Regions from separate parts of the Mesorhizobium sp. WSM4828 genome, predicted to be linked through region 1. Evidence: predicted binding sites of a transcription regulator. Region 1 holds the regulator's gene; each other region holds the start of a gene.
What was found. The regulator PhoB, encoded in region 1, activates phosphate uptake and scavenging genes when phosphate is short. The targets are predictions, from matches to a motif close to TGTCATNNANCTGTCAT.
Positions count from the first base shown of each region.

Region 2: a site for PhoB is predicted at 1,246-1,262, ahead of AC0L2X_RS11200 (esterase-like activity of phytase family protein). Genes of this name have one in related genera too.
Region 3: a site for PhoB is predicted at 1,473-1,489, ahead of AC0L2X_RS11960 (ceramide glucosyltransferase). Genes of this name have one in related genera too.

Region 1 covers NZ_JBVVQK010000012.1:118,362-121,616, forward strand. Annotated here, with positions in the region: gene AC0L2X_RS16180 (ROK family protein) at 1-1,233, shown strand, start outside; gene phoB (phosphate regulon transcriptional regulator PhoB) at 1,243-1,932, opposite strand; gene phoU (phosphate signaling complex protein PhoU) at 1,949-2,656, opposite strand; gene pstB (phosphate ABC transporter ATP-binding protein PstB) at 2,689-3,255, opposite strand, start outside.
Region 2 covers NZ_JBVVQK010000007.1:191,266-194,520, forward strand. Annotated here, with positions in the region: gene AC0L2X_RS11190 (sugar ABC transporter substrate-binding protein) at 1-83, opposite strand, end outside; gene AC0L2X_RS11195 (TIM barrel protein) at 125-1,114, opposite strand; gene AC0L2X_RS11200 (esterase-like activity of phytase family protein) at 1,363-2,838, shown strand; gene AC0L2X_RS11205 (L,D-transpeptidase) at 2,993-3,255, opposite strand, start outside.
Region 3 covers NZ_JBVVQK010000008.1:110,594-113,848, reverse strand. Annotated here, with positions in the region: gene AC0L2X_RS11965 (O-succinylhomoserine sulfhydrylase) at 1-177, shown strand, start outside; gene AC0L2X_RS11960 (ceramide glucosyltransferase) at 214-1,368, opposite strand; gene apaG (Co2+/Mg2+ efflux protein ApaG) at 1,597-1,989, shown strand; gene AC0L2X_RS11950 (Hsp33 family molecular chaperone) at 2,067-3,077, opposite strand; gene argF (ornithine carbamoyltransferase) at 3,240-3,255, opposite strand, start outside.

The sequences.
Region 1 (3,255 bases):
ATCCGCCATGACGATTTGCGCCGGCGCAACCGGGCGATGGTGATCTCGGCGGTGCGCCGGGCCGGCCAGCCATCGCGTACTGAGATCGCAGCAACCACCGGCCTCAGCCATTCGACCATATCGGCGATCTCCTCCGACCTGATACGGGAAGGCATCCTCGCCGAGAGCAAGGCAAGCGAGCCCGTTTCGTTGAAACGCGGTCGTCCGCAGGTCGGCCTCGCCCTCAACCCGGAAGCTGCGGCGGTGTTGACCGTGGTGTTGTCGCTGAATTTCCTGTCGGCCGCCATTATCGACTATGCGGGACAGGTGGTCGCCGAGGAACAGCGCCGGCTGGACACGCTGACCATGCCGCGCGACGAGTTGATCCGTGAATGCATGGCCATCGTCCGGCGCCGGCTTGAGGATCCAGACCTTGACGTCCGCAGTGTCGCCCGCATCGCGCTGGCTATCCAGGGCATTACCGACTCCCCTGCACGCGCCATGCTGTGGTCGCCGATCACGCCGCAGACCGACATCGCCTTTGCCGACATGCTGGAGGACGAATTCGGCATCCCGGCAACGGTGGAGAACGACTGCAACATGATGGCGGTGGCTTTGCGCTGGCGCAATCCGGATCGCTATCGCGACGACTTCATCGCCATCCTGCTTTCGCATGGCATCGGCATGGGGCTGGTGCTGAAGGGCGAACTGTTCACCGGCACGCATTCCTCGGGCGGCGAATTTGGCCACATGATCCATCGTCCGGGCGGCGCGCTCTGCCGTTGCGGGCGGCGCGGCTGCATCGAGGCCTATGCCGGCAACTACGCCATCTGGCGCAACGCCAGGCAGATGAGCGAAGACAGCGAACCGGTCGCCGACGTCAGCGACGCCGACATGCGCGCACTGGCGGCCCGGGCGCGCGAGAAGGATGGGCCGGAACGCGAGGCCTACCGCAAGGCCGGCGAAGCGCTGGGTTTCGGTCTCGGCTCGCTGTTCGCGCTGATCGATCCGGCGCCGGTCGCGATGGTCGGCGCCAGTGCCGCTGCCTTCGATCTGATCGAGCCGGCCTTGCGCGAGGCCATCGCCCAGACCGCCGGTGGCCAGCATTCGGGCTCGATCTCCTTCGACACCGAACCAAACGAATTGCCGCTGATCCGCGAAGGCTGCGCGATGCGGGCGTTAAGCTTCGTCGACCAGGAGATTTTCGCGCCGGGCGCGCAAATGAGGCCCGGCGTCAGAAAGCACGTAGCCTGACCAGGCGGATCAATCTTCCCTGATCGCATAACCGGCACCGCGGATGGTGCGGATGACATCCGGCATGCGGCCGTTGTTGACCGCTTTGCGCAGCCGGCCGACATGCACGTCCACTGTGCGTTCGTCGATATAGATCGTCTCGCCCCAGACATTATCGAGCAACTGGCTGCGCGAGAACACGCGGCCCGGATGCCGCATCATGAATTCGAGCAGCCGGAATTCGGTCGGCCCGAGCCTGATCTCGCTCTTCTTGCGATAGACCCTGTGCGATTCGCGATCGAGCACGATGTCGCCGACCTTCAGCACGCTGGACAGCACTTCCGGCTTGGCGCGGCGCAGCAGCGCCTTGACCCTGGCCATGAATTCCGGCGTCGAAAACGGTTTGACCAGATAGTCGTCGGCGCCGGTCGAAAGACCGCGCACCCGGTCGCTCTCCTCGCCGCGCGCGGTCAGCATGATGATCGGCAACCGCTCGGTTTCGGGGCGCACCCGCAACCGACGACAGAGCTCGATGCCGGAAACCGCTGGTATCATCCAGTCGAGCACCAGAAGGTCGGGCACATTCTCCTGTAAACGGATCTCGGCTTCGTCGCCGCGTGTCACTACCTCGACCTGGTAGCCTTCGGATTCGAGATTGTAGCGGAGCAGCACACCCAACGGCTCCTCGTCCTCCACCACCATTATGCGTGGTGCGATCATCGGCTGGGCACCCCCATCATGTCACCGGCGCGGACATTGTCGTTTCGTCCTGCTTCGGACGATTGACCGGCAATTGCTCGCCGGTCAGCACATAGTACGCATTTTCGGCGATGTTGGTAACATGGTCGCCGATCCGCTCCAGATTCTTGGCGCAGAACAGCAGATGCGTGCAAGCAGTGATGTTGCGCGGATCTTCCATCATGTAGGTCAACAGCTCGCGGAACACGGACGTGTATTTGACGTCGATGCGCTCGTCGGCGGCACGCAGCTTGGCCAACGCGGCCGCATCGCCTGCAGCATATTCCTCGATAACGCCCTGCACCTGGATGAGCACCAGCTGCGCCATCGCGTCGATGGAATGCGACAAGTCGCGCGGCGTGACGCTGAGGCCGACCGCACTCACACGCTTGGCGATATTCTTGGCAAGGTCGCCGATGCGTTCGAGGTCGCCGGCCATGCGGATCGCTCCGACCACATGGCGGAGATCGTGGGCCATCGGCTGGCGTTTGGCGATCAGGGTGATGGCGCGGTCGTCCAGTTCGCGTTGACGCGCATCCATGATGGCGTCGTCGGAAACGACGCGTTGCGCCAACACGTTGTCGGAATTCAACAGGGCCTTGGTCGCCCCGCCGACCATCGAACCGGCGAGGTCGGCCATGTCGCGGATCAGCTTGCTGATCTGCTCGAGATCCTCGTCGAAAGAAGCGACTGTGTGTTCGCCCATGGTCCTGTCCTCATATGCATGATCGGAACGGCTCAGCCGAAGCGGCCGGTGATGTAATCCTGCGTGCGCTTCTCTCGGGGCGACGTGAAGATCTTCTCGGTCCGGTCGAACTCGACCAGTTCACCCAGATACATGAAGGCGGTCTGGCGCGACACGCGCGCCGCCTGCTGCATGTTGTGGGTGACGATGACGATCGTGTAGTCGGCTTGCAATTCGTCGATCAGCTCCTCGATTTTTGCGGTCGACAACGGGTCGAGTGCGGACGCCGGTTCGTCGAGCAGAATGACTTCCGGCTTCACCGCCACGGTGCGGGCGATGCAGAGCCGCTGCTGCTGGCCGCCGGACAGGCTCAAGCCGCTGGCGTTGAGCTTGTCCTTGACCTCGCTCCACAGCGCGGCGCGCTTCAACGCCTGTTCGACGCGGCCGTCCATCTCGGACTTGCCGAGGTTCTCGTAGAGCCTGACGCCGAAGGCGATGTTCTCGTAGATCGACATCGGGAACGGCGTCGGCTTCTGGAACACCATGCCGATCTTGGTGCGCAGCAGATTGAGATCTTGCGACCGGTCGAGAATGTTCTTGCCGTCGAGCAGCACCTGGCC
Region 2 (3,255 bases), on a different contig from region 1:
AGCGGCGCGAGGTCCGCGGAAAACGACGACCCTATGGACAGCGCCATCAGGGCAGCGGTGGCGGTGGCAAGCAGAAATTTCATGGTCTTTCCTCCCTTGTTGAAAAACAGTGATGGCCCCGGCCTCAGCTGTCCGGCCCGAGCATGGCTTCCTGGATGATGGCCTGCGAGGCGACCGCGTCCTGACGGTCGATGGCAGTGGACAGGCGATTGTTCTTTTCCAGCCGGTCGACGACGCGCAGCATGCGCTTGACAGTCGCGATGTTGACTTCGCATTCGTGGACCGGGTCGAGCCCGGTCATGTCGGGGAACGTGTCGAAGTAGATTGCCCCGGTATAGCCGTCGCGGCGGATCTGCCTGAGCAGCTCGATCGTCTGCAGCGTGTGCACTGCGCCAACCATCAGGCCGTCGTCGCGCTTGGCGTAGCCGTCGTTGAGATGCACGCCGAGCAGCTTGCTATGGCGCGCTACGAGTGCTGCGGCAAAGGCCGGCTGCTCGTCGGCATAGAGCACATGCGCGAAATCGAGCGTCACGCCGAGATTGGGCAGGCCGATCTCGCGGATCGCCAGCAATGTCGTCGCCGCATCGGGCATCAGGCTGTAGGAGCGCGGCTCGTTGGGTTTGTATTCAAGGCTGATCTGACAGCCCGGGTCATGCGCCGCTACTTCACGAATTCCATCGATTTCGTGTTGCCAGAGTGTTGCGTAGTTAGCCTGGAAGGCGTAGTCGAAGCCATCCTGCCCCAACCACAATGTCATCAGGCTGGCGCCGGCCTCGCGCGCGGCGTCGATGCCGGCCTTGGTCAGGTCGATGGCCTCGCGGCGAACGGAAGGATCCGGGTTGGTGAAGGCGCCGAGCTTGAAAGCCGGGTTAGAGTAGTAGCGCATGGCGAAGCCATTGATCGAAAGCCCGAAATCGCCGAGTTTGCGCGCCATTTCCGCAGGTTTTTCATCGACATGGTCGGGAAAGTTGAGGTCGAGATCGGTCAACTCCGCAACCTTCGCCGCACGTGCCGCCATTTGCAGCATGGACGGTTTGCCGACAAGATCGGGCCACTCGGACTGTGGCCGCGAGGCAAAGGAATTGAGGCGGGTGGCGAAACGATAGGCGGTCATCGGGGTCCTTTCATTGTCATAACTTTACACAAGAATGATTATTTGTAAAGTTGTTAATTGCTCGCTCGGCGACGACGAATTCGCCATACCCAGGCCAGTTGCGACCACGGGGGGACAAGCAAGCGCGGCACTGTCACGCAAGTATCATGTTCGCGTCCTAGATCGCTTCTCCGAAGGCTTTCGCGGCATCCTTGATGCGACGCGACGCTTTTTCAGATCCCGGCAGCTTTGTCTCAAAGAGGATATCCATGAAAAACCTGCACCGAACCGCGTCCCTCGCCGTCGCGCTGGCGATGTTCACCGCCTTGACGCCGGCCTTGGCTGAAAACGCCGCGACCGTCGACGGCGTCAGCTTCGTCAACAAGGGCCTGGTCGGTGTCGGCCGCATCCCGGCCAGCCAGAAGGACAAGTTCGGCGAGACGTTTGGCTCCGGCTCGGGCATGGCGATCGACGCTGCCGGCTGGACGCATGGCGCCGATGGCTACAAGGGCTCGCTGTGGCTGCTGCCCGATCGCGGCTACAATGTCGTCGGCACCACCGATTACCGGCCGCGCCTGAACACGATCGCCCTCGAGTTCACCCCGATCGCGGGGGCGGCACCGGCCACCGGCCAGGAACAGTCGGGCCTTAAGGCAACGCTAGCCGACACCATGCTTTTGACGGACGACAAGGGCGCCGACGCAACCGGCCTCGATCCGCTCAACGGCGTGCGCGCCGCGACCGACGACATGCCGATCCTGCCCGAAGCCAACGGCAAGCTCGCGCTCGACAACGAAGCGATCGCGCGGCTGCCCGACGGCACGATGTTCATCTCGGACGAATACGGTCCGAACATCTACCGCTTCTCCGCCGATGGGCGTCTGATGTCGGCAACGCAGCCGCCGGCGGCGCTTGTCCCGACGCGTCACGGGACGCCAAACTTTGCTTCCAACAATCCGGGACCTGGCGCGGCAGACCCAGATCCGAAGGATCCCGAAACCGGCCGCCAGAACAACCAGGGCCTCGAAGGCATGGCACTGACGCCCGACGGCAAGTTCCTGATCGCCGTGCTGCAGTCGGCACCCAGACAAGATGGCGGCGATTCGCCCTCGACGCTGCGGAACACGCGCGCGCTGGTCTACGATGCCTCGGATCCCGGCCAGCTCAAGCTCGCGCATGAATATGTCGTGCCGCTGCCCGTGTTCACCGATGCCAAGGGCAAAACCAAGATCGCCGCGCAGAGCGAAATCGTGGCGCTGTCGGACAAGACCTTCCTGATGCTGGCGCGCGACAGCGGCAACGGCCAAGGGCTGAAGGGCGACACTTCGCTCCATCGCGAGATCAGCGTCGTCGATGTGTCGGCGGCAACCGATATCGCCGGCACAGAGTTCGACAAGGACAAGCCGGTTGCGCCCAAGGGTGAGCTCGATGCATCGGTGACGCCGGCCAAGCTGACGCCGTTCATCGACATCAACGACAAGAGCGAGCTCGGCCGCTTCGGGCTGCACAATGGCGCGCCCAACGACCGCAACAACCTCTCAGAGAAGTGGGAGGCGATGTCGGTGGTGAGCGTCCTCGATCCAAAACTGCCCAACGACTATTTCCTGTTCGTAGCCAATGATAATGACTTCCTCACGCAGGACGGCTTCCAGGTCGGCGCGCCCTACAAGGCCGAGGACGGCGCCGATGTCGACACCATGTTCCTGGTCTATCAAGTCACGCTCCCAGGGCTCGCCAAGAAGTAGTGGCACCCATACAGGCGGACGCGCCGAACGCGTCCGCCTGAGCTGGCGCGATTGAACGGTCGCGTTTCTTCAGTTGCGGCGCGCCCGCGCAAGGATGGTGTTCTAGGGACAAGCGCGTTGCAAAACCTGCGACTGACGATCCAGTCGAAGGCACTTACCTCAACATCTCCGCGTCCTTTGGGACGCCAGCATCGATCGGCTCGGCTGTCCTGTTCGACACGGCCGCGATCTTCCCGGCGGCCGACAGGTTCGGGCGCACGAAGACCGGCGCGACGCCGTCGACGCGGCTGTAGAGGTCGATAATGTCCTGATTCATGAAGCGCACACAGCCGGACGAAGCGTTCTTCCCAATGGAATCCCACTCCGGCGTGCCGTGCAGCCGATACATCGTGTCCTTGCCGTCGCGGAAGAGATACA
Region 3 (3,255 bases), on a different contig from region 1:
CTCGGCGACGCCAAGAGCCTGATCACCCATCCGGCGACGACGACGCACAAGAACTTGACCGATGAGGCCCGCGCCGAGCTCGGCATCGGACCGGGCACGCTCAGGCTGTCAGTCGGCCTTGAGGACACCGACGATCTGCTCGAAGACATCGAGCAGGCGCTGAGAGCTGCCGGATAAGGGCTGGCCGAACAGAGGCGAGCGGGGACGCGCCGATCAGGCGCCGGACGGGGTCTCCTCCAGCTCCGCGACGGCCTTGGTCTGGATAGTCATCACATTGCCTCGCCAATCGACGGCGCCGCTCAGCCATCCGCGCGCCCATATCGCCGGCAGCATGCAGTCGCGAACCATCATCGCCGGGATGGTGCGCAGCGACAGGTGCCACCCCTTGGCCGAGGCCAAGGCGCATTCCGGCAGGTAGGCCGCGGCCAGCACGGCGGTGGCGGTGGCCGGCAGGCTGACGCCGGCATCAGCCGCGGCAACCAGCGCAAGCACCAGCGGCGGCGCCGCGCCGATCAGGATCTCGGGGGCAAAGAACAGTGCAAAGGTGACGCGGCGCAGCCGCGCCCAGCGCGCCTGCCGCGACCAGATCTCGCCAAGCGTGCGCCGGCCGAGCGGCTGTTCGAATGGCGAGGCGACAAGATTGACCCGCAGTCCGAGTCGGTTGACGAGCTTGGTCGCGGCGGCGTCCTCGGCGATCTCGGCGGCAAGCGCGCGGATGCCGCCATTGGCGTCGAGCATCGGCTTGTTCCACAACATGCTCTTGCCCTGGGCGAAGCCGAGGCCGAGCGCCTCTCCAGCGTACTGCCAGCGTGCCTGCAGCGTGTTGAGAAAGGCGCATTCGACCTCCCCCCAGAAACCGTCCGGCCGCGAGCCGATCGGCGTCGAGCAGACGAGGCCGGTGTCGTGCCGCCAGGCCGCCAGCAGCTGCTGGACGTAATCGCTCGGCATAAGCACGTTGGAATCGGCAAGGATGACCCAGCGATAATGCGCCGCCTCCCAACCCTTCACGCAATTGTTGAGTTTTGGATTGCCGCTGATGCGGTCGTCACCGACTAGAAGACGGGCGCGAATAGCTGGAAAGCGCGCCATTGCGGCGTTGATCGGCTTGACTACCGGGTCGTCGGCATGGGCGACGCAGAAGATGAGTTCGTAGCGCGGCCAGTCGAGGGAGAAGGCGCGCTCCAGCGTCTCTTCGGCAAACGGCTCGACGCCGCGCGCCGGGATGACGATCGATACCGGCGGCGCGTTGGCCGCGGGCGGTGCAATCTTGGCTGGTCGCTTCAGCTTCAGCGAGGCTAACAGGATGCTGGCGAGATTTGAAAGAAGGAGGGCTATGGAAAGGAGAGCGGCTGCGAATGTCGGTTCCATCGAGATCTGGTCACTCCAGAAATGCCGGCCGCATGACGGCCGTTTTCAACAATTCGACAAAACGCTGAGTCGCCCGGCACAAGCCTGCACACCATCATTGTCATGTGTCACTCAAATGACATTGTTTTTCGGCACCTGCGCTTGAGATCGGGCAAGAAGATGCCGCGCATCGTTGACCAAACTGCGCTGAGCATCGAAAGTTCCATCTACATTGCTTTGGAGCAGTTTATGTACAGCGCCGTCACCCGCAACATCGAAGTGCAGGTCAGGCCGTTCTATCTGGAGGATCACTCCGACCCGCCGCAAAACCGCTATGTCTGGGGCTACCAGGTGACCATCGACAATCAGTCGGACGAGTTCGTGCAGCTTCTGTCACGCTACTGGCACATTACCGATGGCACCGGCAAGGTCGAGGAAGTGCGCGGCCCCGGGGTCGTCGGCGAGCAACCCGGACTCAACCCCGGCGACAGCTATCAGTATACGTCTGGATGCCCGCTCTCGACCCCGTCCGGCATCATGGTCGGGCACTACACAATGCGCAACAAGCGGGGCGAGACGTTCGACGTCGCCATCCCCGCCTTCTCGCTCGATTTGCCGGGCACGCGGCGCACCGTCAATTGACGTTCACTTGGATTCCTCTCCCCGCCTTGCGGGGCGAGGGAATCCAAGTTCTGCGAAGGCAGCCGCACTGACGCTCGTTATTGAGCCGCTGCAAATTCCGCCGGATCGAAGTCATATTGTTTCGAGCAGAATTCGCAGGCCACGTGAATGCTGCCATCCTCGGTGCTGTCCCTGATCTCCTCGGCGGAGAAGCCTTCGAGGATGCCGCGGATCTTCTCCCTCGAGCATGAGCACTGGTCGGCGACCGGCACCCCGCCGAAGACGCGGACGCCATGCTCGTGGAAAAGCCGGTAAAGCAGCCGTTCGGCGCCGATCGTCGGATCGATCAGCTCGGTCGGTTCAATAGTACCAAGCAGCGCCAGCAACTCCTGCCAGGAATTGTCGGTCGGGTCGTGGATTTCCTCACGCGGATCGCCGTCGCCACCGGGAAGGTCGGGTACGCGCATGCGCTCCGCCGACTGCGGCAGGAACTGTGCCAGCAGGCCACCGGCCCGCCATTGCTCGCGGGCACCGCCGACGCCGGGCGTCAGAAGCTTGGCAACCGAAAGCCGGAGGTCGGTCGGAATCTGCTCCGACTGGCGGAAATAGGTGCGTGCGGCATCTTCCAGCGTGACGCCGTCGAGCTGGACGATGCCCTGGTAGCGTTGCGTGTGGGCGCCCTGGTCGATGGTCAGCGCCAGGACACCGCTGCCGAGCAGCGTCTGCGGTGACGTCTCACCGGCAGAAGTCAAAGCCTGCAGCCGGTCGGCATCGAAGCGGGCATAAGCGCGCAGCGCGTGCGGCGTGGAGAAATCCGCGACCAGCATGTCGACCGGCCCGTCGGTACGGGTCTGCAGAATGAACTTGCCCTCGAACTTCAGCGAAGTTCCGAGCAATACCGTCAGCACACAGGCTTCGGCCAGGAGCCGGGCGACCGGCTCTGGATAGTCGTGGCGGCTGAGAATAGCGTCGAGCATCGACCCGAGCTGGACGGTGCGGCCGCGCACGTCGAGCGGGCCGACCTCGAACGGCACGACATGGTCGTCGCCAGCGTAGCCGAATTCGCCGAGCTTGGGTTTATGTTCAGCCAATTGATGAGTTTCCAACATGACAAAGCTCCGGGGCGCGGCGATGCCGCCCTCCGGGGCGCATGCGACGAGACGCGCTCGATTTGCGTGATGCGCCTGAGATAGGCACCACCCACTCCCGGATCAAGGCGGCCCGGATCAACGCGGCGCAGATCAGGCCAGCCCGGATCAAGGCGGCCCTTATCAAGCGCCCAGGCAC